DNA from 3 places in the Streptomyces sp. NPDC015346 genome. Region 3 is predicted to be linked to each of the others. Evidence: predicted binding sites of a transcription regulator. Region 3 holds the regulator's gene; each other region holds the start of a gene.

Region 1 (10,341 bases), on a different contig from region 3:
GTTCAGAACAAGGACGTGGTCGTACGGCTGTCGTGGCGGGAGGCGCTGCTCGCCCGGCGCAAAGAGGTACGGGTGCCGCTCGCGGACGTGCGGGAGGCGAGGGTCGAGACGGACTGGTGGCGCACCCTCCGGGGCGTCAGCGAGCGTGGGCGTTGGCGACCGGGGCGCTTCTGCATGGGCACCTGGCGCCACGCGGGCGGCGTCGACTTCGTCGCCGTGGGCGCTCCCGGTCCGGTGGCCGTCGTCGACCTCTTTCCCGGCCGCCGGTTCGCCCGCCTCAGCGTCTCGACCGTCGACCCGGAAGGCGCCGTGCTGGCCGTGCGGCTCGCGGCGCGGTGGGCACGGGAAGGGACGGGGCCGCTCGGCGGCGGACAGCGGCATGAGCCACCGCGAAACGGGGGAGGCGACGAGAGAGAGAAGCGATCCACCACAAGCGCGTAGAGGGAGGATCGACGCCATGCCCGAGACGCCCGTGCTCGACCGCGACCGCTGGACGACCGCGCTCGACGAGCTCACCGACACTTACGGCGGGCAACTCGTCAGCATCGAACTGCTGGACCCCGCGATCGGGCACCAGTACGAAGCCGAGCGGCTGCCCTTCTCGTACCTCACCTACGACGCGAAGGACGACGTCGTGATCGTCGCCGTCGGCGGGCAGTCGTCGCGCTACCCCGTCGTGCTGCGCCACATGGTCCAGCACCCGAAGGAGATCGACGTGTCGACCGTGGACGTGCCCGAGCCGGCCGTCCGGGTCCTGGACCAGGAGGACACCGCGACCCTGATCACCTTCTACCCGGCCACGTCCGGTACGGAGTCCACCGGGCCCGCGGAGTCCACGGAGCCCACGGAGTCCTGAGGCCATCCTTCGCCGGCCCGGCCCCGCCCCGGCTCCGGGGCGGGGCCGGGCCGTTGCTCCGCCGGGCGTCCACACCGAGCCGCCGCCCGCGAGCCCGGTGATGATGAGCGCATGGACGTCACCGAGGTGCTCCTGCCCGGAGTGGGGATCCGGTACGAGTTCACCAACCACGAAGGAGACCGGGTCGGCATCGTCGCCGAGCGGACCGGCGATTTCGAGCTGGTCGTCTACGTGGGGGGTGACCCCGACGAGGCCCGCCCGCTGGTGCGGCTGAACGGCGAGGAGGCGGACGCGGTCGCCGAGATCCTGGGGGCGCCGCGCATCGCCGAACGCTTCGCCGACCTCACCAAGGAGATGCCCGGTCTGCTCTCCGGCCAGGTGGAGGTGAGGGCGTCCAGCCCGTACGCCGGCCGGCCCCTGGGACTCACCCGGGCCAGGACCCGGACGGGCGCCTCCATCGTGGCGATCGTCCGCGGCGAGAACGTGATCGCGTCCCCGGCGGCGGACGAGACGCTCCAGGCGGGTGACGTCCTGGTCGTGATCGGGACCCGTGAGGGGATCGCCGACGTGGACGAGATCATCCAGGGCTGAGGGTGGCCACCCCCGTCACGCTGCTCCTCGAGCTCGGCCTCATCTTCGCCGCGCTCAGCGTGCTGGGCGCGGTGGCGCGCCGCCTCACCCTCTCGCCCGTCCCGCTCTACCTGCTCGCGGGCCTGGCGCTAGGCGAGGGCGGTATCGCCCCCGTCCCGGCCGCGGGTGTGTTCGTCGAGACCGGCGCCGCCATCGGCGTGGTCCTGCTGCTGCTCACGCTCGGGCTGCAGTTCTCCCTGCCCGAGTTCACGGCGAGCCTGCGCCGGCACGTGCCCTCCGCCGTGGTCGACCTCGTCCTGAACGCGGTGCCGGGCGCGGTGGCCGGCTGGCTCCTCGGCCTGGACGGTGTCGGCACCCTGGCCCTTGCGGGCGCGACGTACGTCTCCTCCTCCGGCATGATCGCCCGGCTCCTGTCCGACCTGCGCAGACTGGGCAACCGCGAGACCCCGTCCATCCTCTCCGTCCTGGTCATGGAGGACGTCGCCATGGCCGCCTACCTGCCCGTGCTCGCCGTCCTCGCCGCGGGCGGCACATGGTGGCAGGCCGTGCTCGGCTTCCTGGCGGCGGTCGGCGCGGTGCTGGCGGCCTTCACCGCCTCGTACCGGTGGGGGCATCACCTCGGACGGCTGCTCTCGCACCCCGACGACGAGCAGCTCCTGCTCAGGGTGCTCGGCCTGACCCTGATGGTCGCCGCGCTCGCCGAACTCGTCCACGTGACCGCGGCGGTGGCGGCCTTCCTCGTCGGGCTCACCCTCACCGGCGAGACCGCCGACCGGGCCCGAGCCGTGCTCGGTCCCCTCCGGGACCTGTTCGCGGCGATCTTCTTCCTCTCCATCGGGCTGTCGGTCGGCCCCGGCGAACTGGTGCCGTTCCTTCCGGCCGCCCTCGCCCTGGCCGTGGTCACGGCCGTCACGAAGGTGCTCACCGGCCGGTACGCCGCCTCCCGCGACCAGGTCGGAAAGCGCGGTCAACTCCGCGCCGGAACGGCGCTCGTCGTGCGCGGCGAATTCTCCATCGTCATCGTCGGGCTGGTCGGCGCACTGGACGAGGACCTCGCCCCGCTCGTCACCGCCTATGTCTTCGTCCTGGCCCTGGCGGGGCCGGTCCTCGCCCGGCTGGCGGGCGCGCGTCCCCGCCGGTGGGACGAGAGCCGCCACGGATAGAGCGGGCGTCCCACCGGCCCGGGCCTGGCCCGGTGGGACGCCCGTTCCATCCGCTTCGCACGTACTCGCGACCGTGGTTACGACTGCAGTTCCTTGTGCGTGCCGGTGCTGATCTCGATCTTGCGCGGCTTGGCCTGCTCGCCGACCGGGATACGCAGGCTGAGCACACCGGCGTCGTACGTCGCCTCGATGTGCTCCGTGTCCAGCGTCTCGCCGAGGAAGAGCTGACGGCTGAACGTGCCGGTGGGCCGCTCGGAGATCACCGTCTCGGCACCTTCCTTGATCTCGGGCTTCCGTTCGGCCTGGACGGTCAGCACGTCCTTCTCGACGCTCAGGTCCACAGATTCGGGGTCGACACCCGGCAGGTCGAACTTGACCCAGACCGAGTCGTCCTCGCGCCACGCGTCCATGGGCATCGCCGCGGGGCGTCGCCCGCCGCTGAAGACCTGCTGACTGAGTCGGTCCAGCTCACGGAAGGGATCGGTCCGCATCAGCATCTGATCATCGCCTCCTCGATGGTGTGGGCCGTGCGGTGGCCGTCGGAGTTCGTCCGACAGTTCTTATATAACTCCCCCCATCCTTCTTGACAATGTCAGGCTCAACTTTTATCCCTGGAGGTGTATGAGGTACAGGACGGAGCAAGGCGGTGACGTGTACCGACGCCGATGATTGCGAGGCTCCCTGACGGGCACCCCGCGGCGTGAGTACACGGCCGTGGCGAGCAGCGTGGAGGCAGGGCCATGGCGAAGGCTGTGGGTATCGATCTCGGTACGACCAACTCGGTGGTCGCCGTCTACGAGGGCGGCCACCCGCGGGTGATCCCCAACACCGAGGGCGGCCGCACGACGCCGTCGGTGGTGGCGTTCACCGACACCGGTGAGCGGCTCGTCGGGCAGATGGCGCGGCGCCAGGCCGTGCTGAACCCCAAGGGCACGGTCTACTCGGCGAAGCGGTTCGTCGGCCGGCGCTTCAGCGAGGTCCGCACGGAGGCCGAGCAGGTCTCCTACGAAGTGGTCGCGGGCCCCGAGGACGCGGCGCGATTCTCCGTACGGGGCAAGCCGTACGCCCCCGAGGAGATCTCCGCCGCCGTGCTGCGCAAGCTCGTCGACGATGCCGCCAAGCAACTCGGGGAGAAGGTCACCCAGGCGGTGATCACGGTCCCGGCGTACTTCAACGACGCGCAGCGGCAGGCCACCAAGGACGCCGGCCGCATCGCCGGTCTCGATGTCCTGCGGATCATCAACGAACCGACCGCGGCGGCGCTGGCGTACGGGCTCGACAAGAAGAAGCACGAGACCGTGCTCGTCTTCGACCTGGGCGGCGGCACGTTCGACGTGAGCATCCTCGACGTGGGCGACGGCGTGGTCGAAGTGCGCTCCACCGCCGGTGACACGCATCTGGGCGGCGACGACTTCGACCGGCGCCTGGTCGACCACCTGGCGGAGGACTTCCAGCGGCTGAACGGGATCGACCTGCGCCGCGACCCGCAGGCGCTGCAGCGGCTCTACGAGGCGGCGGAGAAGGCGAAGGTCGAGCTGTCCGCGACCGCGCAGACGCAGATCAACCTGCCCTTCGTGACCGCCGACGCCTCCGGTCCGAAGCACCTGACGACCACCGTGACGCGGGCGACCTTCGAACAGCTCACCGCCGATCTGGTCGAGCGGTGCATGGGACCGGTCCGGCAGGCGATGGCCGACGGCAAGGTGACCGCCGACGACCTGGACGAGGTCATCCTCGTCGGCGGATCCACCCGCATCCCCGCCGTGCAGGCGCTGGTGCGGCGGCTGACCGGCGGCAAGGACCCGAACATGTCGGTCAACCCCGACGAGGTCGTCGCCCTCGGCGCGGCCGTCCAGGCGGCCGTCCTCCAGGGCGAGGTCAAGGACGTCCTGCTGCTCGACGTCACCCCGCTGTCGCTGGGCGTCGAGACGCTCGGCGGGCTGATGACCAAGCTGATCGAGCGCAACACGACCATCCCGACCCGGCGCGGCGAGACGTTCACGACCGCCGAGGACAACCAGCCCGCCGTCGACGTCGTCGTGCTCCAGGGCGAGCGCGAGCGGGCCGCGGACAACCGGGTGCTCGGCCGTGTCCGGCTGGACAACATCCGTCCGGCGCCGCGTGGCGTGCCGCAGATCGAGGTGACGTTCGACATCGACGCCAACGGCATCCTGAACGTGTCCGCGAAGGACAAGGACACCGGTGCCGAGCAGAGCATCACCGTCTCCGGCAGCGGCACGCTGGACGAGTCCGAGGTACGGCGGATGGTCGACGAGGCCGAACGCAACCGCGCCGAGGACACCCGTATGCGGGAACTCGTCGAGGCGCGCAACGAGCTCGACAGCTTCGCCTACCAGGTGGAGCGGCGGCTGGGCGAGCTGGGCGACGCCGTCGCCGTACACGACAAGGCCCGCGCCGAGTCGCTGATCGCGGACGCCCGGCAGGCCGTCAAGGAAGAGGCGCCGCTCGACAGGGTGCGGTCCCTGACCGCCGACCTGCAGCAGATGCTGCACGGCCTCGCCGCCGCCGGCGGTGGACCGGGCGGACCGGGACCGGGGCCGGGCGGACCGGGAGCCGGGCCGGGGCCCCAGGGCGGACCCGGCGGTCCGGGACCCGGCGGGGACGACGTGATCGACGCGGAGTTCAGGCCCGACTGACACAGAGGACCGACACGAGCCGACAGCGGGATGAGGGACCATGAGCCAGGAACGCCCAGAACCCACAGGCCCTGCCGAGGAACGGGCACAGGAGGAGGCCCGGCGCGACGTCGAGGCCGCGGCGGCCGCGGCGACCGAGGCCCTCTCGGAGACACGCGCCGAAGCCGCCGAAGCCGCCGAAGGAACCGAAGGAACCGGAACGGCCGACGCGTCCGAGACGGCCGGCGGACCCCGCGCCGCCCCGGCGATTCCGGAGCTGGACGTGGAGGAGCTGCGGGACCGCTGGCACCGCGCGGTGGCGGAGACGGAGAACCTCCGCAAACGGCACGAGCGCCGGCTGGAGGACGTCCGCGGCGCCGAGCGCGACCGCGTGACCGCCGCGTGGCTGCCGGTCGTCGACCACCTGGAGCTGGCTCTCCAGCACGCCGAGGCCGATCCGCGGGCGATCATCGCGGGCGTGGAGGCGGTCTGCCAGCAGGCCTTCGCCGTGCTCGCGCACCTCGGCTACCGGCGGATCGCCGAGGTCGGCGAGCCGTTCGACCCCGGCCGCCACGAGGCCGCGCAGGTCCGCGAGGACCCGGCGGCCGCGCCCGGCAGCATCGTCCAGGTGCTGCGCGCCGGATACAGCGGCGACCGAGGGCTCCTGCGGCCGGCGGTCGTGTCGGTGGCGGCCAAGCCGGAGGAGTGAAGGACGACGACAGGGACCGACGACAGGGACCGGTGGAGTAGTCGATGGCGACATCGAACCGTGACTACTACGACGTACTCGGCGTCGCCCGGAACGCGAGCGCCGAGGAGATCCAGCGCGCGTACCGCAACCTGGCCCGCCGCTGGCACCCCGACCTGAACAAGGACCCGGGAGCCGAGGAGCGGTTCAAGGAGCTCAGCGAGGCGTACGAAGTGCTCTCCGACCCCGACAGCAGGGCCCGCTACGACCGGTTCGGACCCGCCTGGCGCCAGGCCCGCGAGGAGCCGGCGGGCGGGCCCGGCGGCCCCTTCGGGGCGGGCGGCGGCCGACGGGTGTACGTGAACACCGGCGGCCAGGGGTTCAGCGGCTTCGGCGGCGCCGATTTCGCCGATCTCGGCGGCCTGGGCGGTATGGGCGGTGGCGGCTTCGAGGACCTGTTCGGCGGCCTCTTCGGCGGTGGCGGCGGCGCGGGCCGGGGCGGCTTCGGCCGGATGCCGGGCGCCGACCAGGAGGCCGAGATCACCCTGAGCGTGGAGGACGCCTACGCCGGCGGACGCAGGCGCGTCACCCTCGACACCTCGGCCGGTCCGCGCGGCTACGAGGTCAACATCCCGCCCGGCGTCGTCGACGGACAGCGCATCCGCCTCGCCGGAGAGGGCGGCTCCGGCACCGGCGGCGGACCCTCCGGCGACCTGTACCTCGTCGTGCGGCTGGCCCCGCACCCCCGCTACCGCGTCGACGGCCGCGACATCACCGTCGACCTCCCGGTCACCCCCTGGGAGGCCGCGCTGGGCGCGTCCGTCCCCGTGGAGACCCCCGGCGGCACCACCAGGGTCGAGCTGCCGCCCGGCTCCTCCAGCGGACGCAAACTGCGGCTGCGCGGGCGGGGCATGCCCAGCCGCCGCGGCCCGGCCGGCGACCTGTACGCCGAGGTGAGGATCGTCGTACCGGCCGATCCCACGCCGACGGAACGAGACCTGTTCCAGCGCCTCGCCAAGGAGTCGCACTTCGACCCGAGAGCCTCCCGCGACAGCAGAGGAAGGGGGTGAGCGGGCGTGGCGCACAGCCCCGGCCGTTATCCACTGGTCCGCGCGACCACCACATACCACGCCGGTGTCACGATCGACGAGTTCGCCGCGGCCACCGGCCTTCATCCAGAGCTGGTACGCCGCTACGTCACGCTGGGCCTGCTGGAGCCCGACACGGACAGGGCGGGTGATCTGTGGTTCGGCACCGCGCACCTGGTGCGGGTGGCCCGGATCCAGCGGCTCCGGGCCGGCCTCGGCCTGAACTACGCGGCGCTCGGCGTGGTCCTGGACCTGCTGGACCGTATCGAAGAGCTGGAAGCCGTCCTCTCCCGGCACGGCGGCGGCATGGGCAGGAGGTGAACCGAAGTGGACATGAACCGGCTGACGCAGAAGTCCCAGGAGGCACTGCGGGACGCCCAGACCAAGGCGCTGCGCTTCGGCCACGTCGAGGTCGACGGGGAGCACCTGCTGCTCGCCCTGCTCGACCAGGGCGAGGGTCTCGTCCCCCGCCTGCTGACCGCCGCCGGCGCCGATCCCGACCGGGCGCGCACCGCGGTGGAGGCCGCGCTGAGCCGTCGCCCGAGCGTCTCGGGGCCCGGTGCCGGGCCCGGCCAGGTGTACGTCTCCCAGCGGCTGGCCCGCCTCCTCGACGCCGCCGAGCAGGAGGCGAAACGGCTCAAGGACGAGTACGTCTCCGTCGAGCACCTGCTGCTGGCCGTCCTGGAGGAGGGAACGGGCAGCGCCGCCGGGCGGATCCTGCACGAACAGGGCCTGAACCGCGAGAAGTTCCTGGACGCCCTCACCTCGGTGCGCGGCAACCAGCGGGTGACCTCCGCCATGCCCGAGGTCACCTACGAGGCGCTGGAGAAGTACGGCCGTGACCTTGTCGCGGAGGCGCGCGGCGGCAGACTCGACCCGGTCATCGGGCGGGACACGGAGATCCGCCGCGTCGTGCAGATCCTCTCCCGCAAGACCAAGAACAACCCCGTCCTGATCGGCGACCCCGGCGTCGGCAAGACCGCCATCGCCGAGGGGCTCGCCCAGCGCATCGCGCACGGGGACGTCCCGGAGGGCCTGCGCGACAAGACCGTCTTCGCCCTCGACATGGGCTCCCTGGTCGCGGGCGCGAAGTACCGCGGCGAGTTCGAGGAACGGCTCAAGGCCGTACTCCACGAGGTCACCGCCGCCGAGGGACGCATCCTGCTGTTCGTCGACGAGATGCACACCGTCGTCGGCGCCGGGGCCGCCGAGGGCGCCATGGACGCCGGGAACATGCTCAAGCCGCTCCTCGCGCGCGGTGAGCTGCACATGATCGGCGCCACCACGCTGGACGAGTACCGCAAGCACGTCGAGAAGGACGCCGCACTGGAGCGCCGCTTCCAGCCCGTCATGATCGACGAGCCGAGCGAGGAGGACGCCGTCTCCATCCTCCGCGGCCTGCGGGAGCGTCTGGAGGTGTTCCACGGCGTGAAGATCCAGGACGGCGCCCTGGTCGCCGCGGTCACGCTCTCCCACCGCTACATCTCCGACCGGTTCCTCCCCGACAAGGCCATCGACCTCGTCGACGAGGCGTGCGCCATGCTGCGCACCGAGATCGACTCGATGCCGGCCGAGCTGGACCAGCTCACCCGCCGCGTACGCCGCCTGGAGATCGAGGAGGCGGCCCTCGCCAAGGAGGAGGACCCCGCGAGCCGGACCCGACTGTCGGAGCTGCGCAAGGAGCTGGCCGACGCCCGCGCCGAGGCGGACGCGCTGCGCGCCCGGTGGGAGGCCGAACGTCAGGCGCTGCGCAAGGTCCAGACGCTGCGGGAAGAGCTCGAACACGTACGGTACGAGGCCGAGGAGGCGGAGCGGTCGTACGACCTCAACCGCGCCGCCGAACTCCGCCACGGCCGGCTGCCCGAGCTTCAGCGGCGGCTCCAGGCCGAGGAGGAGCAGCTCGCCACCAAGCAGGGCGGCCGACGGCTGCTGCGCGAGGTCGTCACCGAGGACGAGATCGCGTCCATCGTCGCCCGCTGGACCGGCATCCCGGTCAGCCGCCTGCTGGAGGGCGAACGGCAGAAGCTGCTGCGGCTCGACGAGATCCTCCACGAGCGCGTCATCGGCCAGGACGAGGCCGTCCAGCTGGTCGCGGACGCCGTCATCCGCGCCCGGTCCGGGGTCAAGGACCCGCGCAGGCCCATCGGTTCGTTCCTCTTCCTCGGCCCCACCGGCGTCGGCAAGACCGAGCTGGCGCGCACCCTGGCGGCCGCGCTGTTCGACACCGAGGACAACATGATCCGCCTCGACATGAGCGAGTACCAGGAGCGGCACACGGTCAGCCGTCTGATGGGCGCCCCGCCCGGATACGTCGGCTACGAGGAGGGCGGTCAGCTCACGGAGGCCGTGCGGCGCAAGCCGTACGCGGTGGTGCTGCTCGACGAGGTGGAGAAGGCCCACGCGGACGTGTTCAACACGCTGCTGCAGCTGCTCGACGACGGACGCCTCACCGACGCCCAGGGCCACACCGTCGACTTCCGCAACACCGTGGTGGTGATGACCAGCAACATCGGCTCCCAGTACCTGCTGGAAGGGGTGACACCGGACGGCGAGATCAAGGAGGAGGCCCGGGCCGCGGTCATGGCCGAACTCCGCGCCCACTTCCGGCCGGAGTTCCTCAACCGGGTCGACGACGTGGTCCTCTTCAAGCCGCTGACCCTGCCCGAGATCGAGCGGGTGGTGGACCTGCTGACCGAGGACGTACGCCGGCGGCTCGCCGACCGCCGCCTGGACCTGAAGCTGACCGAGGCCGCCCGCCGCCACATCGCCGCCGAGGGCTTCGACCCCGTGTACGGCGCCCGGCCCCTGCGCCGCTTCATCCAGCGCGAGGTCGAGACCCGCATCGGACGCGCCCTGCTGGCCGGCGACGTCGCCGACGGCTCGACGGTCACCGTCGACGTCGACGCCGCCGAAGGCCGGCTCACCGTCACCTGGGAGGCCCCTTCGCCCGAAGGACGCGTGAGCCGGCCTTCGTGAGACGCTCAGCCCGCCTTCGTGACCGGGGGGACGTACGGGCCGACCAGGGTGCGGTGCCACCACGCGCCGGTGGCGCGCAACTCGTGGCGGTCGGTGAAGCGGTAGCGGTAGAGCCGGGCGCGCAGGAACCTGGGCGGGGAGTCGGGGAAGGGGTTGTGGCGCAGCAGCCTGAGCACGACCGGGTCGTTGTCGAGCAGCTTGACGAGGAACGCCGCGAACCAGGGCAGCGCGTACGCCGGTGAGATGGCGGCGAACCACATCAGCCAGTCCAGCCGCAGGTGGTACGGAGCCACCTGCGGCGGCAGAGCGGACACGTCACCGGGCTTGCCCCGGAAGCCGTACT
Region 2 (10,341 bases), on a different contig from region 3:
CTCCCTGTCGCCGGTCTGCTCGTCGCGGCCCGCGGCGATGTAGGCGACGACCTCGTCGCGCTCGTCGGCGAGGGAGTGGGCGAGGGTGACCGCCTGGCGGTCGAGCTCGGCCAGGGTGACCAGGCGCTGGGCCTCGGTCAGTTCGCCGGAGGCGGTGAGGATCGCGGGGGCGCCGGCGGCGAGCACGGTGATCCCGACGAGGGCGACACCGGCGACCAGGCGGTTGCGGACGCGCTTGGGGCGGCCGGTGGGGAGTCCGGCGGCCGGGGCCGCGGGGGCTCCCGCCGCGCCGTCGGCGCCGGGGCCCGTGGCGCCGCCCGTGGTCAGCGGGTCACCGGGGGCCTGACTCCGCGTGCCGTTGTTGCTCCGAGGCCGCTTCTTCTGCACCGGTGCTCGCATTCTCGACTCGTCCGCCCATGAAGCAGAGGTGACGACCGGTCACATGAAAGAACGCCCCCACCCCTGGTACGGCTTCCGACCATTCCAGCGGTTCTGGGAAGGGGACGCGCATCGGCCGCTCCGCCACCCGAACGAGTGAACAACACTCTTGAGTTGGCGAACAACTTCCCGCGAGGGCCGCGACGGGGCCGCGCGGGGCGTCGGTTGGATCTTCCGCGTGGGCTTTGGCAGGATGCCCGCCCGCAGCTTCCCGGAGGCTCTCCTTCCGCCTTCCGTCCCGCCGTCGAGGCGTTGGTACAGGCCAAATTCGGCCTGTTGGGAGGCGCTGTGAAGGAGTGATGCAGGACGGTGCGGGCGGGGGCAGACTGGAGATCATGCGCACCGAAGCCGTCACCCTGCCCGGCAGCCCCGAACGCCCCAACGAGGACTGGGCAGCCGCGGCTCTGCCCGCCTCGGGCGCGGGCGGGACGATCGTGGTCCTCGACGGGGTGACACCGCCGGTCGATGATGACGGTTGTGTGCACGACGTGCCGTGGTACACCGCGCGCCTCGGCGGCGCTTTGACCGAACTGTCCGCTTCACGGCCCGAGATGACGTTGGCCGAGATCCTGTCGGCGGCAATCCGGCGCACCGCGGACGCCCACCGCGACACCTGTGACCTTTCTCACGTCCGTACGCCCCAAGCGACCGTCGCGATGGCCCGCTGGGACGCGACGGTGGTCGAGCACCTGGTCCTCTCCGACGCCGTGCTCCTGCTGCGGGCGCCGGACGGCTCGGTACGGGCGGTGCTCGACGACCGACTCGGCCTGATCCCGGACGAGACCCTGCGCTCCCTGGCCGCGACGGACCTGCTGCGCAACCGGGAGGGCGGCTTCTTCACGGCCGCGGCGGACCCGGCGGTGGCGGAGCTGGCGGTGACGGGCACGACGCCCCGCTCGGAGGTACGGGCCCTGGCCGCGCTCACGGACGGTGCGGCGCGCTGGGTGGAGCTGTTCCAGGAGGGCGACTGGGCGGACTGCTTCGGCGTTCTGGACAAGGAGGGGGCACACGGCCTGCTGCAGCGGGTACGGGCGCTGGAGACGCGGGACGCGACGGCGGGGAGCGTCCGCCGCTGGAAGTCGCACGACGACGCCACGGCGGTCTACGCGGTCCTTGCCTGACGGTCAGCTCGGCGCTCTGACGGTCGGCCCGTGGTCCCCCGGTCAGCTCGGGGCTCTGACGGCCGGCCCGTGGTCCCCCGGTCAGCTCGGGGCTCTGCCGGTCGGCCCGGTGCTCCGCCGGTCGGCGCGGGGCTCTGACGGTCGGCCTGCTCCGCCGGTCAGTTCTCGGAGCCGGCGTTCAGCTGGTGCAGGAGGCGGGCCAGTTCCGCGACCTCGCCGCGGTCCCAGTCCGCGAGCTTGCGGACGTACCGCCCGCGGCGTGCGTCCCGTACGTGCCGGAACCGGTCCCGGCCCTCCGCCGTCAGCCGGACGAGTGAGGCCCGGCCGTCGGCCGGGTCCGGGTCACGGGCGACCAGACCGAGGTCCTCCAAGGCGCGCAGTTGGCGGCTCATGGTCGCCTTGCCGACGCCGAAGTAGCCGGCGAGGTCGGTGGCGCGCTGCGGCCCGGCCTCGTCGAGCCGGACGAACAGGCCGTAGGCGGCGGGCTCCAGTTCGGGGTGGACCTCGCGGGCCATCTCGCCGGACTGGGCGCGGGCGCGGCGCAGAAAGACCGCCAGTTCCCGTTCGAGGGCGAGGACTTCCTGGTCCACACCACTCCTGTTGCTCGGTTCGCCTTCACTCCCCGTACCGCTTCCGTGCACGTCAGCCCCTCGTCCGCGCTTTCCGGCCCTGAAAGTTTCTTTCCCCGGCGGCCATCGCCGCAGCTCCCCCAGTATTTCGCAGGCGTAGACCAACGGCGGTACCCAGGCCCTCTTCCGCCCGGCGGGTCTACGTGCGTAGCTTCTCTCCCACCGGCATCGCTGACATGTCCACACCACGCTTCACGCGTCGCGTGGCGGGCGTGGTCGTGTGCCGGCCCCGCTCCCCACCGAGCCTTTCGGAGGCACGCAATGCCCGTGCACAGATCCGGAAAGACCCTCGCCGGCGCCGCGCTCGCGGCCCTGGCCCTGCTGCTCCCCGTCGCCCTCTCCGGCCCCGCGACCGCCGCCGACGCGGTCCCCGAACGCGGCTCCGCCCACATGGGCATGGGCGTCCTCAAGCACGACGGCCAGGGCGGCAAGCCCGGCGGCATCTCGATCCAGGCCACCCAGACCGAGGGCGTGGACGTCTCCAGCCACCAGGGGAACGTGGCCTGGTCGACCCTGTGGAACAGCGGGGTGAAATGGGCCTACGTCAAGGCGACGGAGGGCACGTACTACAAGAACACGTACTTCACGCAGCAGTACAACGGCTCGTACAACGTGGGCATGATCCGCGGCTCGTACCACTTCGCCACGCCGGACACGGCGACGGGCGCCGCGCAGGCGGACTACTTCGTGAACAACGGCGGCGGCTGGTCCGGTGACGGCAGGACGCTGCCGGGCGCGCTGGACATGGAGTGGAACCCGTACGGCGCGACCTGCTACGGCAAGACGCAGTCCGGGATGGTCGCCTGGATCCGCGACTTCGTGAACCGGTACAAGTACCGGACGGGCCGTGACCCGGTGATCTACACGGCGACGAGCTGGTGGAAGCAGTGCACCGGCAACTACTCCGGCTTCGGCGCGACGAACCCGCTCTGGATCGCGCGGTACGCCACGACGGTCGGCGAACTCCCGGCGGGCTGGCCGTACTACACGATGTGGCAGTACACCTCGTCCGGCCCGACGGTCGGCGACCACAACCACTTCAACGGCGACCTCTCGCGGGTACAGGCCCTGGCGAAAGGCTGACGGTCCCCCGGCTCCGGACCTCCCGACGACGACCCCCCGGACGCGCGGCACGTCCGGGGGGTCGCGGGAGCTGGGGGCGGGGGGAGGGGGCGGGTGCGGGGGCGGGGACTACGCCGCCACGCCCACCGGCACCTCCGCCGGGGCCAGGGCGATCTCGAGCACCTGGCGGACGTCCGTGACCGGGTGGACCTCCAGCTTGTCGAGGATCTCGGCCGGGACGTCGTCCAGGTCGGCCTCGTTGCGCTTCGGGATCACCACCGTCGTGATCCCCGCCCGGTGGGCCGCCAGAAGCTTCTGCTTCAGACCGCCGATCGGCAGCACCCGGCCGGTCAGCGAGACCTCGCCCGTCATCGCCACGTCCGTACGGACCAGGCGGCCGGAGAGCAGCGAGGCCAGCGCGGTCGTCATCGTGATACCCGCGCTCGGCCCGTCCTTCGGGACCGCGCCCGCCGGGAAGTGGATGTGCACACCCCGGTCCTTCAGGCCGGTCACGGGCAGCTCCAGCTCCGCGCCGTGCGAGCGCAGGAACGAGAGCGCGATCTGCGCGGACTCCTTCATGACGTCGCCCAGCTGACCGGTCAGGGTCAGCCCGGCCGCGCCCGTCTCGGGGTCGGCGAGGGACGCCTCCACGAAGAGGACGTCACCGCCGGCGCCGGTGACCGCGAGCCCGGTCGCCACGCCCGGCACCGAGGTGCGCCGCTCCGCCGGGTCCTGGGCGGACTCGGGGACGTGGTGCGGGCGTCCGATCAGCCCGCGCAGGTCGTCCACGCCGACCGAGAACGGCAGGTCGCGGTCGCCCAGTTCGTGCTGCGCCGCGACCTTCCGCAGCAGCCGCGCGATGGACCGCTCCAGGTTCCGTACGCCCGCCTCCCGGGTGTACTCGCCCGCCAGCTTCCGCAGGGAGGCGTCCTCGATGACCACCTCGCCCGGCTCCAGACCGGCCCGCTCCAGCTGACGCGGCAGCAGGTGGTCGCGGGCGATGACGATCTTCTCGTCCTCCGTGTACCCGTCGAGCCGCACCAGTTCCATCCGGTCGAGCAGCGCCTCCGGGATGGCCTCCAGGACGTTCGCCGTCGCCAGGAAGACCACGTCGGAGAGGTCGAGTTCGACCTCCAGGTAGTGGTCGCGGAAGGTGTGGTTCTGCGCCGGGTCCAGGACTTCGAGCAGCGCCGCGGCCGGGTCGCCCCGGAAGTCGGAGCCGACCTTGTCGATCTCGTCGAGCAGGACCACCGGGTTCATGGACCCGGCCTCCTTGATCGCCCGTACGATCCGGCCCGGCAGCGCGCCGACGTACGTACGCCGGTGGCCGCGGATCTCCGCCTCGTCCCGCACACCGCCGAGCGCGACCCGTACGAACTTCCGTCCCATCGCGTGCGCGACGGACTCGCCCAGCGAGGTCTTGCCGACGCCGGGCGGGCCGACCAGCGCGAGCACGGCGCCGCCCCGGCGGCCGCCGACGACCCCGAGCCCGCGCTCGGCGCGCCGCTTGCGCACCGCCAGGTACTCGGTGATCCGCTCCTTCACGTCCTCCAGGCCCGCGTGCTCGGCGTCGAGGACGCCCTTCGCGCCCTGGATGTCGTACTGATCCTCGGTCCGCTCGTTCCACGGCAGTTCGAGGACGGTGTCGAGCCAGGTGCGGATCCAGGAGCCCTCCGGGGACTGGTCGCTGGACCGCTCCAGCTTCTCGACCTCCTTGAGGGCCGCGTCCCGGACCTTCTCCGGCAGGTCGGCGGCCTCCACGCGCGCCCGGTAGTCGTCGGACTCGTCGCCCTCGGACTCGCCGTTGAGCTCGCGCAGCTCCTTGCGTACGGCTTCGAGCTGGCGCCGCAGCAGGAACTCGCGCTGCTGCTTGTCGACGCCCTCCTGGACGTCCTTGGCGATGGTCTCGGCGACGTCCTGCTCGGCCAGGTGGTCGCGCAGCTGGGCCGTGGCGAGCTTGAGGCGGGCGACCGGGTCGGCGGTCTCCAGGAGCTCGACCTTCTGCTCGACGGTGAGGAAGGGGGAGTATCCGGAGTTGTCGGCGAGGGCCGAGACGTCGTCGATCTGCTGGACGCGGTCCACGACCTGCCAGGCGCCACGCTTCTTCAGCCAGCTGGTGGCCAGCGCCTTGTACTCCTTGACCAGCTCGGTGACGGCGCCGGGCAGCGGCTCGGGCACGGTCTCCGCGACGACACTGCCCTCGATCCACAGGGCCGCGCCGGGGCCGGTGGTGCCGGCGCCGATCTTCACACGGCCGAGGCCGCGGATGAGCGCGCCGGGGTCGCCGTCGGACAGCCGTCCGACCTGCTCGACGGTGCCGAGGACACCGGTCCCGGCGTAGTGCCCGTCGATGCGGGGCACGAGCAGCACCTTGGGCTTGCCCGTGCCGGAACGCGCGGCGGCCTGGGCGGCCTCCACAGCGGCGCGTACGTCGTTGGCGGAGAGGTCGAGCGGCACCACCATGCCGGGCAGCACGACCTCGTCGTCGAGCGGCAGCACGGGCAAGGTGAGCGTCGAGTGCTCCGGCGAGCCTGCGTTCTCAGCAGCCATGATCTCCCCTTCGGCAGTCAAGTTGAGCTGTATGGACTCAATGCTCGTGAGCCGAGGAATGTTCCCCGGTGTTTGTTCGCTCTGAGCGATCGCTCTCGCGCGGTGTGCGACCAGGGCTCTCGCGGCGGCCCACCCCTGGTCAATGGCGGCGGCCGGCGGCATGCTCGGGGCATGATGCGCAGGAGGCGTTACGGGGCGCGGGGCCGGTCGTGGGTCGCGGCGGCGGTGGTGGCGGCGGCGCTGACGGTGGCCGGGTGCGGCGACCAGGAGGTCCCGCCGCCGCCGGTCGGCGGCTCCACGGGGACGGCCGCCGGGACACCCCCCGAAACGTCTCCGACCGGGACGCCTGGTGAGACCGTCAAAGAGGACGAACCCGCCCCGGACGAGGTCCTCGTCGAGGTGAACGTCAACGGCGGCATCGCGGGCGTCGTCAACCAGCTGATCGTGCGCCACGACGGCGGCTACACCGTCCGCCACGGCATCAAGTCCTCGCGCGAGGGCCGGATGACCCCCGCTCAGGTCGCGGAACTCCGCGCGGCCCTGGAGGACCCGGCCTACGCGAAGGTCCCGGACCGGCCGACCGGGGAGCCGGCGCACGACGGTTTCCGGTACATGGTCACGTACAAGCACCGGCTCGTGGTCGCCACGGACGGCGGCATCCCGCCCGCGCTGGCCCGGGTGTTCGCGGCACTGCCCGAGGGCGGCCCGCCGACCGGCCCCTGAGGGCCGGACCCCGGGGAACCAGGGGTGAACCGCGGGACGCGCCTGGGCGGTGGGGGCACCGGCGGCCTCAGCCCTCCCCCGGCAGCCCCTCCCCCGTCGCCGCGATCTCCCTCAACTGCCGGTCCAGGAAGGCCCGTACCCGCGTCGGCATGTCCATGGAGGCCGGGTCCAGGGCCCACTGGAGCTGCAGTCCGTCCATCACCGCCAGCTGCTCCTCGGCGACGGCCCGGCAGTCGATGTCCTGCCGCAGCTCTCCTCTCCGTACCCCCGCCTCCAGCAGCTCGACGTTGTGCCGCAGCACGCGCGCGTAGCGCTCCTTGAAGTACTGGTGGGCGGGGTGCCCGACGTTGCCGGACTCGCCGACGAGCACGTTGAACATCCGGACGATGCCGGGCCGCCGGGTGTTGTCCTCGATCAGGCGGACGAGCTTCCCCAGGAACGCGGCGTACGACTCGGGCTCCTCGGCGAGGAGGCGCTCCACGTCGTGCTGCTCGCTCTGCGCGAGGACGGAGAGCAGGAGGTCCTCCTTGCTGCGGAAGTGGTGCAGCAGTCCGCCCTGGGTGATGCCGCAGTCGTTCGCGATCCGCGCCAGCGAGGAGGCGTGGAAGCCCCACTGCCCGAAGTGGTCGACGGCGGTGTCCAGGATCTTGCGGCGGCGCGCGTCACCCACCGCGTAGCTGCCCTTGCCTGCGCTTCTGCGGGTCGTACCGCCCTTGTTCTCCGGCATGGGGACCACCTTATGACGTGCCCGAATTGCCCCTTACGTGCTGTGACGCAGGACACATTTCAGAAACCTAGTGGTCACTCGGTTTTCACGCTTAGCCTGAGCGCGCCCAGGCCGGCACCCGCCGCCGGCCCGTGATCGATGGAGTCCCCCTATGGCCATCACCCACGACCCGGCGGACGCCGTCGGCGTCGGAGCCGGCGTCAGCTCCCCCGCCCCGGTCCCCCCGGGCCCCACCCCGCCCACCGCCCCGGCGAAAGCCCCGGCGAACGCCCCCGCCAAGCTGGTCCTCGGCCTCGCCCTCGCCCAGCTCGGGCTGATGGTCGCCGTCCTCACCCCGGTGATGGTCACCCTCGCCCTGCGCGTGGCCCAGATCGTCCCGGAGGCCGACCGCGGCGCCGCCCTCGGCAAGGTGCTCGCCCTCGGCGCGGTCCTCGCCATGATCGGCAACCCCGTCTTCGGCGCCCTGTCGGACCGTACGACCAGCCGGTTCGGCCGCCGCCGGCCCTGGCTGATCGGCGGCATGACCGTCGGCCTGGCCGGTCTCGCGGCCGTCGCCACCGGCGGGAGCGTCCCGGCCCTGATGCTCGGCTGGGCCGTCGCCCAGCTCGGCTGCAACGCGGCCATGGCCGCCCTGGTCTCCTGCATCCCCGACCTCGTCCCGCACCATCAGCAGGCCCGGGTCTCGGGCGTCGTCGGCATGATGACCTCGATCGCGCTGGTGCTCGGCTCCTTCCTCGCCGACGCCTTCCGCTCCTCGATCGCGCTGGCCTTCCTCGTGCCCGCCGTCATCGGCCTGGCGTCCGTGGTCCTCCTCTCCGCGGTGATGCGCGACCGGCCGGCGAAGGCCGGCGCCTTCCCCCCGTACGGCGTCGCCGAGTTCCTGCGCAGCTTCTGGGTCTCCCCGCGCCGGCACCCCGACTTCGCCTGGAACTTCGTCGGCCGCTTCCTGGTCTTCGTCGGCATCGCCTGCGTCACCAGCTACCAGGTGTACTTCCTGATGGACCGCCTCGGATACAGCCAGGACGAGGTCTCCGGCAGGCTCCTCACCGGCATGGTGGCGATGGTGGCCGCCGTCGTCGCGGGCTCGCTGCTCGGCGGTGTGCTCTCCGACGGCTCCGGCCGCCGCAAGCCGTACGTGCTCGCCTCCTCCGTCGTCATCGGCGCCGGCCTCGCCCTCATCGCCACCGCCCACTCCTTCGGGATGTTCGTCCTCGCCCTCGTGGTGTTCGGCTTCGGCGAGGGGCTCTACCTCTCCGTGGACGTGGCCCTCGCCGCGGCCGTCCTGCCCGACCCGGAGGAGTCCGCCAAGGACATGGGGGTCCTGAACATCGCCAACGCCCTGCCCCAGTCGCTCGTCCCGATCATGGCGCCCGCGCTGCTCGCGACCGGGGGCGGCGGCAACTACGGCGCGCTCTTCCTCTTCGGCGGTGTGGCCTGCGTCCTCGGCGCGGCCGCCGTCCAGTTCATCCGCTCGGTCAAGTGACACCCCCCTGGCACACGGCGGCACACAGCGACACCCAGCGGCACCCAGCGGCACCCACTGGCACCCCAGAACGCCCAGCACGCCCAGCACACCCAGTGACATCCAGGAGCCCGGACATGCACCCGTACCAGGACCCCGCCCGTCCCGTCGCCGAGCGCGTCGAGGACCTCCTCGCCCGGATGACTCTGGAGGAGAAGGCCGGTCAGCTCTTCCACTCGATGCTGATGATGAACCCGGACGGCACCCCCGTGACCGAGACGGACGGCTCGATGCTGCCGTTCACCACCCCGGAGCTGATCGAGGGCCGCCACCTCACCCACTTCAATCTGCTGGGCACCTACGGCGCCCGCGAGATGGCCCGGTGGCACAACGCGATCCAGGAGATGGCCGCCGCCACCCGGCTGGGCATCCCGGTCTCGCTCTCCACCGACCCGCGCCACGCCTTCACGGACAACATCGGGGCCTCGTTCGGCGCGGGCGCGTTCTCGGCCTGGCCGGAGGCGCTGGGCCTCGCCGCGATCGGCGACCCGGAGCTGGTGTTCCGCTTCGCCGACACCGTGCGCCGCGAGTACCTCGCGGTCGGTTTCCGTACCGCGCTCCACCCGCAGATCGACCTCGCCACCGAGCCCCGCTGGGCCCGCCAGTCCGGCACGTTCGGCTCGGACGCCGCCCTGACATGCGAGCTGGTCCGGGCGTACGTCCGCGGGCTGCAGGGCGAGGAGCTCGGACCGGAGTCGGTCTCCGCGATGGTCAAGCACTTTCCCGGCGGCGGCCCGCAGAAGGACGGCGAGGACCCGCACTTCCCGCACGGCAAGGAGCAGGTCTATCCCGGCGGCATGCGCGACCACCACCTGGAGCCCTTCCGGGCCGCCGTCGCCGCCGGCTGCTCGCAGATGATGCCCTGCTACGGCCGGCCCATCGGCACCGACTGGGAAGAGGTCGGCTTCGGCTTCAACAGGGGAGTCGTCACGGGGCTGCTGCGGGAGGAGCTGGGCTTCACGGGGATCGTCTGCACCGACTGGGGGCTGCTCACGGACGCGACGATCTTCGGCGAGATCCACGAGGCGCGCGCCTGGGGCGTGGAGCACCTGAGCGTGGCCGAACGGGCGGCGAAGGCGCTGGACGCCGGCTGCGACCAGTTCGGCGGGGAGCAGTGCCCCGAGGTGATCGTCGAACTGGTGCGCGCGGGCCGGGTCTCCGAGGCGCGGATCGACGACTCCGTACGTCGGCTGCTGCGGGAGAAGTTCGTCCTCGGCCTCTTCGACGAGCGGCGGTACGTCGATCCCGACGAGGCCGCCGAGACGGTCGGCCGCGCCGACTTCAAGGCGGCGGGCGCCGCCGCCCAGCGCCGGTCGCTCACCGTCCTCACCGACGGTCCGCTGCCCCTGTCGGGACGGCCGAAGCTGTACGTGGAGAACGTCGACCGGGTCGTCGCGGCGGCGTACGGCGACGTGGTGACCGCCCCGGCCGAGGCCGACCTCGCCGTGCTGCGGCTGCGCACCCCGTACGAGGAGCGGCCGAACCGCTTCGAGTCCTTCTTCCACTCCGGCACCCTCGCCTTCGAGGGGCCCGAGCCGGCCCGCGTCCTCGCGCTGCTCGCGACGGTCC
Region 3 (10,341 bases):
GTCGGCAGGGCCCGGGACCACGGCGAGCTCGTGGGCGGGTTCAAGTCGGTGGCCGAATCGCTGGAGACCGTCGTCGCCAAGATGGGACTGCAGCAGTTCGGCAAGGAGGGCGAGCCCTTCGACCCGACGATCCACGAGGCCCTGATGCACTCGTACGCGCCGGACGTCACCGAGACGACCTGCGTGGCGATTCTGCAGCCGGGGTATCGGATCGGCGAGCGGACCATCCGGCCCGCGCGCGTGGCCGTGGCCGAGCCCCAGCCCGGGGCCGCGCCGGCCGCGAAGGAAGAGAAGTCGGCCGACGAGGAGAGCGGTGCCCCCGAGGAAGGTGCGTGACCTGGTCCCTGTGGGGCCGGGCCACGTGCCCTGCGGGGTGACGCGATGATCGTCCGGGAGGAGGGACGTCGATGAGCACGAAGGACTTCGTCGAGAAGGACTACTACAAGGTTCTCGGCGTCCCCAAGGACGCCACCGAGGCCGAGATCAAGAAGGCGTACCGGAAGCTCGCCCGCGAGAACCACCCGGACGCCAACAAGGGCGACGCGAGCGCCGAGGCGCGGTTCAAGGAGATCTCCGAGGCGAACGACATCCTCGGCGACCCCAAGAAGCGCAAGGAGTACGACGACGCTCGCGCGCTCTTCGGCAACGGCGGCTTCCGGGCAGGGCCGGGCGGTCCGGGCGGCACGTTCAACTTCGACCTGGGCGACCTCTTCGGCGGCGCCCAGGGACCCGGCGGGGCGGGCGGCTTCGGCGGCGGCCTCGGCGACGTGTTCGGCGGGCTGTTCAACCGGGGCGCGGGCGGCGGTCCCGGCACGCGGACGCAGCCGCGCCGCGGCCAGGACATCGAGTCCGAGGTGACGCTCAGCTTCACCGAGGCCATCGAGGGCGCCACCGTCCCGCTGCGGATGTCCTCCCAGGCGCCCTGCAAGGCCTGTTCGGGCACCGGCGACAAGAACGGCACGCCCCGGGTGTGTCCGACCTGTGTCGGCACCGGCCAGGTCTCGCGCGGCGGCAGCGGTTCGTTCTCGCTGACCGACCCGTGCGTGGAGTGCAAGGGCCGCGGCCTGATCGCCGAGACACCGTGCGAGGTCTGCAAGGGCAGCGGGCGGGCCAAGTCCTCCCGCACCATGCAGGTCCGCATCCCGGCGGGCGTCTCCGACGGCCAGCGGATCCGGCTGCGCGGCAAGGGCGCTCCCGGCGAGCGCGGCGGCCCGGCGGGCGATCTGTACGTGGTCGTCCATGTCGACACCCACCCGGTCTTCGGCCGCAGGGACGACAATCTGACCGTCACCGTGCCCGTCACCTTCGCCGAGGCGGCGCTCGGCGGCGAGGTCAAGGTGCCGACCCTGGGCGGCCCGCCGGTGACGCTGAAGCTTCCCGCCGGGACCCCGAACGGCCGGACGATGCGCGCCCGCGGCAAGGGCGCCGTCCGCAAGGACGGCACGCGCGGCGACCTGCTGGTGACGGTCGAGGTCGCGGTGCCCACGGAGCTGGACGACAAGGCCCGCGAGGCGCTCGAGACCTACCGCGAGGCGACGGCGGGCGAGGACCCCAGGGCAGAGCTGTTCCAGGCCGCGAAGGGAGCTTGACGCGATGGACCGACCAGGACGTAGCCGTAACCCCTACGAGCTGACCGACGAGAGCCCGGTGTACGTCATCTCGGTGGCGGCCCAGCTCTCCGGCCTGCACCCGCAGACCCTCCGGCAGTACGACCGTCTCGGCCTGGTCTCTCCCGACCGCACGGCCGGGCGGGGCCGGCGCTACTCGGCCCGCGATATCGAACTGCTGCGCACCGTCCAGCAGTTGTCGCAGGACGAGGGCATCAACCTGGCCGGCATCAAGCGCATCATCGAGCTGGAGAACCAGGTCGCGGCGCTGCAGGCCAGGGTCGCGGAGCTGTCGGCGGCGCTGGACGGCGCGGCGATGGCGATGCAGCAGCGGGAGGCGCAGGTGCACGCCTCGTACCGGCGCGACCTGGTGCCGTACCAGGATGTGCAGCAGACGAGCGCGCTGGTGGTCTGGCGGCCCAAGCGCCCCGAGTGACCGAAGCCCGCATGACCTGAAGAGTGTGAAGGCCCCCTCCGCGGAGGGGGCCTTCACGTCGTCATGGGGCCCCTCAGCCGTCCTGGTCCAGGATCCCGGACTGGGCGATCAGATAGCCGAGCTGGGCCCGGCTGCCGCTGCCCAGCGCGGCGGCGAGCTTGGCTATGTGGGCGCGGCAGGTGCGGACGTTCATGCCGAGGCGGCGGGCGATGGCCTCGTCGACGTGGCCCTCGACGAGGAGTTTGGCGATCGAGCGCTGCACCCCGCCGATCCCGTCCACGGACGGGCTGTACGGGATCTCCTCCTCCCACGGCACGCCGTGGAGCCAGAACTGGTCGAAGACGCCGACGAGGTACTGGACGAGTCCTTCGTGGCGCAGTTCGAGCGCGACCCGCCGGTCCCGGCGCGCCGGGACGAAGGCGATCTTGCGGTCGACGATGATGAGCCGGTCGATGATCTCCTCGAGCGTGCGCACCTCGAGTCCGTACGGGGCGATCCGCTCGACGTACCCCATGGTCGCGGAGTGGTGCCGGGCGGTGTGCTGGTAGAGGGTGCGCATCCGGATGCCCCGGTCGAGCAGCGGCTCCACGCGGCGCAGCCCGGCCTGCACGACCTCGGGCTTGCGGCCGCTGCCCGGCTGGATGGTGAGCAGCTCCTCGGTGCACTCGTTGATGACGCGGTCGAGGGTGGCGTTGATGAGGCTGAGGCCTTCGAGGACGGTGATCGCCTGGGTCGCGGAGGGGTCCGGGGCGTTGATCGTCATGAATGGCTCGAACGTGTCCGCCAGGGAGATGGCGAGCTGCCGGCGTTGCTGGATCTCCCTCTCGATGGGGTGTATGAGCTTGTTCAGCGCGATGGACGGCGGTATCGGCCGCAGCCACTGCGAGTCGTCCGGATCCGGGTGCAGCAGGGCCAGTTCGATCAGGCACGGGACGGAATCCACCTCCGCGCGGGAGATCCGGCCGGCCCGCAGCGCGGTCGCGTAGAGACGCCTTCCGGCGTCGCACAGCTCGCCCGGACCGTGCCCGGCGTCCGTATCGCCCTGGTTCGGCTCCATTTGCACCCCCCTCAGGGTCCTGAATTACAGGAACATGATGCCTGGCACCGCTGGTGGAAGGGTTCGGAGTGAGCCATCGTCTTATTCGCGGGGGAGGAGGTAATGATCAAAAGAGGTGGAGATCGGCCATGACCAGGATGGTTCGTGCACTTGGCGCCATAGCTTTCGCTGCAGCGGCTGCTCTTGGCGCTCTCGCCGCCAACGGCGAGCCGACGTGGGACACGCCGCCGGCGAACAACGTTGTCGCGGCTCCGGGCGAGCCGACGTGGGACTTCGTGAAGACGGTCGCGGGTGAGCCCACGTGGGACCTCGCTCCGACGGCCGAGGGAGAGCCCACATGGGACTCCGGCACGACCGGCGAGCGTGAGCCGACATGGGACTCTGCCCCGGCGGGCGCGGACGCATGACCGTGCCGCCGGACGACCGGGTCTTCCGGCGAGAGATGGCCTCGGCCTATCGATCCGGGTGGCATTTCATCGATCTCGTCACGGCCATTCCCCACCGTGGCGATTCGTTGATGGTCACCCTCTTCGGAGAACCGATCGTCGTCGCTCGTGAGCAGGACGAGGACGTTCGCGCCTACCGGTGCCTGAGGCGGCCTCGAGGAGCCCCGCAGCCCGTTCGCTGTGCCATCCGGTACGGCATGATTTTCGTCAACCTCGACCAGCGGGACCACCAGCTGGTCGAGCCCGAGACCACCACCGCCACCCCCCGCAGTGCCTGAGCGGTTCCCCCGTCGTTGTAGATCGCTCAGGTGCTTCCCCCACACAGCGGCGCCATCGCGGACCTGAAACGCGATGGCGCCGCTGTGCTGTCCGCGTGCCGTCGGGCGGGACTCGGGCTACGCCCGGCCCATCGCCCGCGTGAGCGTGATCTCGATGACCACCCGGTCCGGGTTCGGCGACGGCGTGCGGCCGTAGCGGGCCGCGTAACGCTCCACCGCGTCCGCGACGACCTCCGCCTCCGTACGGATGCGCGCCACGCCCTCCAGGGTCGCCCAGCGGCCCTTGTCGACCTGACAGACCGCCACCCGCGCCCCCTCCGGCCCCGCCGCGAGCACGTTGGCGACCTTGTGGCTGTGCTTGTTGGTGATGACCCGCGCCAGGCCGTTCTCGGGGTCGTACGTCACCCCCACCGCCACCACGTGCGGCGTACCGTCCGGGCGCGGGGTCGTCAGGGTGCTCATGTGGTACTCGCGCCAGAAGCTGAGATACGCGTCGTCCGGGTTCCTCGGGTCAGTCGCCATGCCGCGAGCCTATCCTTGAGTGGAATGGACTCAACTTTGTGTACGCTGGATGAGTCATACGTTGAGTCATGCGCTGAGTCGTACGCGAGGACAGGACGCGCCGACAGGAGGAGACACCGCACGTGGACGCCGAACTGACCAACAAGAGCCGGGACGCCCTCAACGCGGCCACCAGCCGCGCCGTGTCCGACGGGCATCCCGACCTCACCCCCGCGCATCTGCTTCTCGCGCTGCTCGCGGGGCAGGAGAACGAGAACATCGTCGACCTGCTCGCCGCCGTCGAGGCCGACCAGGTCGCTGTACGGTCCGGAGCGGAGCGGCTGCTCGCCGCCCAGCCCAGCGTGACCGGTTCCACGGTCGCGCCGCCGCAGCCCAACCGTGAGCTGCTCGCCGTCGTCGCCGACGCCGCCGAGCGTGCCAAGGAGCTCGGGGACGACTATCTGTCCACCGAGCACCTGCTCATCGGGATCGCGGCGAAGGGCGGAGCGGCGGGCGAGGTGCTGGCCCAGCAGGGGGCGAGCGCCGCGAAGCTGCTCGACGCGTTCGAGAAGGCAAGGGGAGGGCGCCGGGTGACCACACCCGACCCGGAGGGTCAGTACAAGGCGCTGGAGAAGTTCGGTACGGACTTCACGGCGGCCGCGCGCGAGGGAAAACTGGACCCCGTCATCGGGCGCGACCAGGAGATCCGGCGCGTCGTCCAGGTGCTGTCCCGCCGCACCAAGAACAACCCGGTCCTCATCGGTGAGCCCGGCGTCGGCAAGACCGCCGTCGTCGAGGGCCTCGCCCAGCGGATCGTGAAGGGCGACGTGCCCGAGTCGCTGAAGAACAAGCGCCTCGTCGCGCTCGACCTCGGCGCGATGGTCGCCGGCGCGAAGTACCGCGGCGAGTTCGAGGAGCGCCTGAAGACGGTCCTGTCCGAGATCAAGGCGAGCGACGGACAGATCATCACCTTCATCGACGAGCTGCACACCGTCGTCGGCGCGGGCGCCGGCGGCGACTCCGCCATGGACGCCGGCAACATGCTCAAGCCCATGCTGGCCCGCGGCGAGCTGCGCATGGTCGGCGCGACCACGCTCGACGAGTACCGCGAGCGGATCGAGAAGGACCCCGCCCTGGAGCGCCGCTTCCAGCAGGTCCTCGTCGCCGAGCCGTCGGTCGAGGACACCATCGCGATCCTGCGCGGACTCAAGGGCCGGTACGAGGCCCACCACAAGGTCCAGATCGCCGACTCCGCGCTGGTGGCCGCGGCCACCCTCTCCGACCGGTACATCACCTCCCGCTTCCTCCCCGACAAGGCCATCGACCTCGTCGACGAGGCCGCCTCCCGGCTCCGCATGGAGATCGACTCCTCGCCGCTCGAGATCGACGAGCTGCAGCGGGCCGTCGACCGGCTGCGCATGGAGGAGCTCGCGCTGAAGAACGAGACCGACGCGGCGAGCAGGCAGCGGCTGGAGAAGCTGCGGCGCGACCTCGCCGACCGCGAGGAGGAGCTGCGCGGCCTGACCGCCCGCTGGGAGAAGGAGAAGCAGTCCCTCAACCGCGTCGGCGAGCTCAAGGAGCGCCTCGACGAGCTGCGCGGCCTGGCCGAGCGAGCACAACGTGACGGTGACTTCGACACCGCCTCCAAGCTGCTCTACGGCGAGATCCCGGCCCTGGAGCGGGAGCTGGCCGAGGCCTCCGAGGCCGAGCAGGAGGTCGCCCGGGACACCATGGTCAAGGACGAGGTCGGCCCCGACGACATCGCCGACGTGGTGGGCGCCTGGACCGGGATCCCGGCCGGCCGCCTCCTGGAGGGCGAGACGCGGAAGCTGCTGCGCATGGAGGAGGAGCTGGGCCGGCGCCTGGTCGGCCAGAGCGAGGCCGTCCAGGCCGTCTCCGACGCCGTGCGCAGGACCCGGGCCGGTATCGCCGACCCCGACCGCCCCACCGGCTCCTTCCTCTTCCTCGGCCCCACCGGTGTCGGCAAGACGGAGCTGGCGAAGGCGCTCGCGGACTTCCTCTTCGACGACGAGCGGGCCATGGTCCGCATCGACATGTCGGAGTACGGCGAGAAGCACTCCGTCGCCCGGCTGGTCGGCGCCCCGCCCGGCTACGTCGGGTACGAGGAGGGCGGCCAGCTCACGGAGGCGGTCCGCCGCCGCCCGTACAGCGTGGTCCTGCTCGACGAGGTGGAGAAGGCCCACCCGGAGGTCTTCGACATCCTGCTCCAGGTCCTCGACGACGGCCGGCTGACCGACGGCCAGGGCCGGACGGTGGACTTCCGCAACACCATCCTGATCCTGACGTCCAACCTGGGCAGCCAGTACCTCGTCGACCCGGCGACCTCGGCGGAGCAGAAGAAGCAGCAGGTCATGGACGTCGTACGGGCCTCCTTCAAGCCGGAGTTCCTCAACCGGCTCGACGACCTGGTGGTGTTCTCGGCGCTCGGCAAGGAGCAGCTGGGCCGGATCGCACGGCTCCAGATCGACCGGCTCGCGGCGCGCCTGGCCGAACGCCGGCTCACGCTCGACGTCACCCCGGCCGCGCTCGACTGGCTGGCCGAGGAGGGCAACGACCCGGCCTACGGCGCCCGCCCGCTGCGCCGCCTGATCCAGACGGCGATCGGCGACCGGCTCGCGAAGGAGATCCTCGCGGGCGAGGTGACCGACGGCGACACGGTCCGGGTGGACCGCTCCGAGGACGGCCTGATCGTGGGCCCGTCGCGGTAGGACCGTCCGGCGCCGGGCGTCAGACGTCGAAGGCACTCAGGCGTACGAGGGCGGACTCGCCCTCGTACGCCACCTTCACGTGGACCACGACCGGGCCGTTCAGCTCGACCTCGGCGCCGTACTGCATGTCCACGCACAGGTCGTGGTCGCAGAACTGCGGCTCGTCCGGTTCCGCGCCGGGGTAGGTCCCGGCGACCCACCCCGCCGCCTCACGGCGGGGCATCCGGAACTCGGCCGTGACGTACGTGTCCAGCCAGCTCGTCGTGGTGCACCGGGGCCCCTGCGCGCTCTTCGGCATGGTCGCCTGGGCCCACGTCATCACCTCCGTGCAGTCGGCGGGCTCCGGATCGCCCGCCTGGCCGAACGCGATCGCGCCCCACACGAGCAGGGCGAGCGGGCCGCCACAGACGACCGTCATCAGCGCCGACACCCAGATCCAGGTGCGCGGGCGCGGCTTCACCGGCTTCGGTTTCTCCCCCATGGGCACCAGATCCTGTCAGCCCGCAGCGGATCGCGGGAGGCGGGGCTTGCCATGGACCGCCCGGCATGGGAGAGGATGGCGGCAACCGTACGAAGGGATATTCACGGTGAGCATCGACCCGTCCTCGATTCCGAATTTCGGGGGCCAGCCCCAGCCTCAGGCCGCAGGACCGGCGGGCCCCGTCGTCCCCGACCAGGACCTGGTCAAGCAGCTCCTGGACCAGATGGAGCTGAAGTACGTCGTCGACGACGAGGGTGACCTCGCGGCGCCGTGGGAGGAATTCCGCACGTACTTCATGTTCCGCGGCGACGAGGACCAGCGGGTCTTCTCGGTGCGGACGTTCTACGACCGCCCGCACTCCGCCGACGACCGCGTCAAGATCCTCGACGCGATCGACGACTGGAACCGCCGCACCCTGTGGCCCAAGGTCTACACGCACCTGCACGAGGAGGAGGACGGCTCCGCCACCCTCCGCCTCATCGGCGAGGCGCAGATGCTGATCGGCACCGGCGTCGCCCTGGAGCACTTCGTGTCCTCCACGGTCAGCTGGGTCCGCGCCTCCATCGAGTTCGACAAGTGGCTCGTCGAGCAGTTCGGCCTCCAGTCCCCCGAGGACAAGGAGTCCGGCGAGGCCGGCGCGTAAGACGGACTTCTCCGTCACAGGGCCATGTTCGCGAGCGTCAGCGCGTACGTCCCGTAGCTGAACGAGAGCCCGGCCAGGGCGGCGATCACCACGATCGCCGCCCTCGGCCGGGCTTTCGTCAGTGCCAGGGCGAGGGGCACAAGGAGCGGGAACGCCGGCAGCAGGAAGCGCGGCTTGGACTCGAAGAAGCCGGAGCCGCAGACCGTGATGACCACGAGCACGCCCGTGTAGACCAGGACCGGCAGCGGGGGCCGCTCCACGACCGCGAGCAGCGCGAACAGCAGGACACCGGCCGCCGCGATCACCAGCGCCATCACGAAGCCGAACTGCGTCGGCCCCCTCAGCATCTCCCGTACGAAGAGCAGTGCGCCGACCCCGAAGTCGAAGCGCGAGGTCCAGCCCTCCTGGACGGCGAAGTAGCCGCCGACCAGATCGCCGCGCCGGGCGCCGACCCACAGCAGGTACGAGAGCCAGCCGACCGGCGCGAGCGCCGCCCCCGCCCATACCCGCCAGGGCGCGCCTCTGCGGGACCACAGCTCGTACGCGGCCGCCGCGAGGACGGCCGCGGCGATGGCGATGCCGTTGGGCCGCGAGAGCCCGGCCAGGGTGGCCAGCGTGCCCGCCCACAGCCACCGGCCGGTGAGGAGCGCGTACAGCGACCAGGCGGCGAAGGCGGTCATCAGCGGCTCGGTGTACGCCATGGTCAGCACGATCGAGTGCGGCAGCAGCCCCCAGAGCAGCACGAGGAGGACCGCGGCGGGCCGCCCGTACAACTGCTCCCCGACCAGGTAGATCCCCCACGCCGCCGCGCCGGCCGCGAGCCAGGACAGGAGCAGTCCGGCGGTGCCGCCGGTGACCGGCAGGACGGTGGTGACGGCCCGGACGAGGCCGGGATAGAGCGGGAAGAAGGCCAGATCGGACTGGACGATTCCGTCGGGCCAGTGGATCGTGCGGCCGTAGCCGTGCGCGGCGATCCGGATGTACCAGTCGGAGTCCCAGGACGTCGCGAGCAGCGCGCGCGGTGAACGCCCGATGTGCCAGGACCAGAGCGCGAGCACGATCATCCCGGTCAGCCGCGCGGCGGCGAAGAGCCCGAGCGCGGGGGCGGCCCGGTGCAGCGAGGCCCGCCATCGGGGGACGCTCCGGACACCGGCGGACGCCGGCCGGTCGAGAGTCTCGGCGGACAGGGTGCACCTCCGTGCGCGCGGGAATCAGATCCGGCCCGGCGAATCGGTCTACCCGACAATCACGGGGGCGCGCGGGGGGCGCGCGCGAGCGGTGCGCCCAACCGGGTGGAACTTTCCTCCTTCGCCGCCTTTCGTCGTCTCTCGTAGCCTTTGGGCGTCGTCGGACCGGTCAGAGGCCCTTCAGGCGGGACACCGCCTCCTCGAGGACGCTCGTCCGCTTGCAGAACGCGAAACGCACGAAGGGCGCGCCCTCCTCGCGGTGGTCGTAGAAGACCGCGTTCGGGATGGCGACCACGCCGGCGCGCTCCGGCAGGGCGCGGCAGAACGCGAAGCCGTCGCTCTCGCCGAGCGGGCGGATGTCGGTGGTGACGAAGTACGTGCCCGCGGGCCGGTACACCGCGAACCCGGCGCGGGCCAGCCCGTCGCAGAGGAGATCCCGCTTGGCGCGCAGGTCGGCGCGGAGCGTGTCGTAGTACGTGTCGGGCAGCCGCAGCGCCTCGGCGACGGCGTACTGGAACGGGCCCGAGGAGACGTACGTCAGGAACTGTTTGGCGGACCGGACGGCGGCGGTCAGTTCGGGCGTCGCGGTGACCCAGCCGACCTTCCAGCCGGTGAAGGAGTAGGTCTTGCCGGCCGAGCCGATGGTGACCGTGCGCTCCCGCATCCCCGGCAGGCTCGCGATCGGGATGTGCGTCGCCTCGTCGAAGACGAGGTGTTCGTACACCTCGTCCGTGACGACGAGCAGGTCCCGCTCGACCGCCAGTTCCGCGATCGCGGTGAGTTCGGCGCGGCTGAGGACCGTGCCGGTGGGGTTGTGGGGGGTGTTGAGGAGGATGAGCCGGGTGCGGTCGGTGACGGCGGCCCGCAGTTCGTCCAGGTCGAGGACGTAGCGGCCCTCGACGGCTCCGCCGACGGGCCCCTCCTGCGGACGGAGGGTGACCGGTACGCGGGTGCCGCCCGCCATGGCGATGCAGGC

What was found. Region 3 encodes HspR, which represses chaperone genes until heat shock. Its sites were predicted from a motif close to TTGAGNNNNNNNNNCTCAA; they were not measured.
Region 1: dnaK (molecular chaperone DnaK) is a predicted target of HspR. The motif match lies at 3,194-3,212, and genes of this name have one in related genera.
Region 2: lon (endopeptidase La) is a predicted target of HspR. The motif match lies at 5,823-5,841, and genes of this name have one in related genera.

The regions. Positions count from the first base shown of each region.
Region 1 covers NZ_JBIBTW010000002.1:234,445-244,785, reverse strand. Annotated here, with positions in the region: gene ACF06X_RS07100 (hypothetical protein) at 1-441, shown strand, start outside; gene ACF06X_RS07095 (DUF5335 family protein) at 458-856, shown strand; gene ACF06X_RS07090 (cation:proton antiporter regulatory subunit) at 968-1,447, shown strand; gene ACF06X_RS07085 (cation:proton antiporter) at 1,450-2,610, shown strand; gene ACF06X_RS07080 (Hsp20/alpha crystallin family protein) at 2,688-3,107, opposite strand; gene dnaK (molecular chaperone DnaK) at 3,351-5,267, shown strand; gene ACF06X_RS07070 (nucleotide exchange factor GrpE) at 5,308-5,955, shown strand; gene ACF06X_RS07065 (DnaJ C-terminal domain-containing protein) at 6,000-7,004, shown strand; gene ACF06X_RS07060 (chaperone modulator CbpM) at 7,011-7,343, shown strand; gene clpB (ATP-dependent chaperone ClpB) at 7,350-9,998, shown strand; gene ACF06X_RS07050 (lipase maturation factor family protein) at 10,004-10,341, opposite strand, start outside.
Region 2 covers NZ_JBIBTW010000005.1:513,224-523,564, forward strand. Annotated here, with positions in the region: gene ACF06X_RS21330 (nitrate- and nitrite sensing domain-containing protein) at 1-399, opposite strand, end outside; gene ACF06X_RS21335 (hypothetical protein) at 774-1,559, shown strand; gene ACF06X_RS21340 (MarR family winged helix-turn-helix transcriptional regulator) at 1,718-2,200, opposite strand; gene ACF06X_RS21345 (lysozyme) at 2,450-3,271, shown strand; gene lon (endopeptidase La) at 3,380-5,800, opposite strand; gene ACF06X_RS21355 (hypothetical protein) at 5,972-6,523, shown strand; gene ACF06X_RS21360 (TetR/AcrR family transcriptional regulator) at 6,591-7,250, opposite strand; gene ACF06X_RS21365 (MFS transporter) at 7,402-8,733, shown strand; gene ACF06X_RS21370 (glycoside hydrolase family 3 protein) at 8,850-10,341, shown strand, end outside.
Region 3 covers NZ_JBIBTW010000010.1:822-11,162, forward strand. Annotated here, with positions in the region: gene grpE (nucleotide exchange factor GrpE) at 1-336, shown strand, start outside; gene dnaJ (molecular chaperone DnaJ) at 408-1,589, shown strand; gene ACF06X_RS29985 (heat shock protein transcriptional repressor HspR) at 1,594-2,043, shown strand; gene ACF06X_RS29990 (helix-turn-helix transcriptional regulator) at 2,117-3,100, opposite strand; gene ACF06X_RS29995 (hypothetical protein) at 3,229-3,507, shown strand; gene ACF06X_RS30000 ((2Fe-2S)-binding protein) at 3,504-3,824, shown strand; gene ACF06X_RS30005 (pyridoxamine 5'-phosphate oxidase family protein) at 3,942-4,346, opposite strand; gene clpB (ATP-dependent chaperone ClpB) at 4,469-7,054, shown strand; gene ACF06X_RS30015 (hypothetical protein) at 7,074-7,535, opposite strand; gene ACF06X_RS30020 (YbjN domain-containing protein) at 7,642-8,178, shown strand; gene ACF06X_RS30025 (hypothetical protein) at 8,193-9,242, opposite strand; gene ACF06X_RS30030 (pyridoxal phosphate-dependent aminotransferase) at 9,535-10,341, opposite strand, start outside.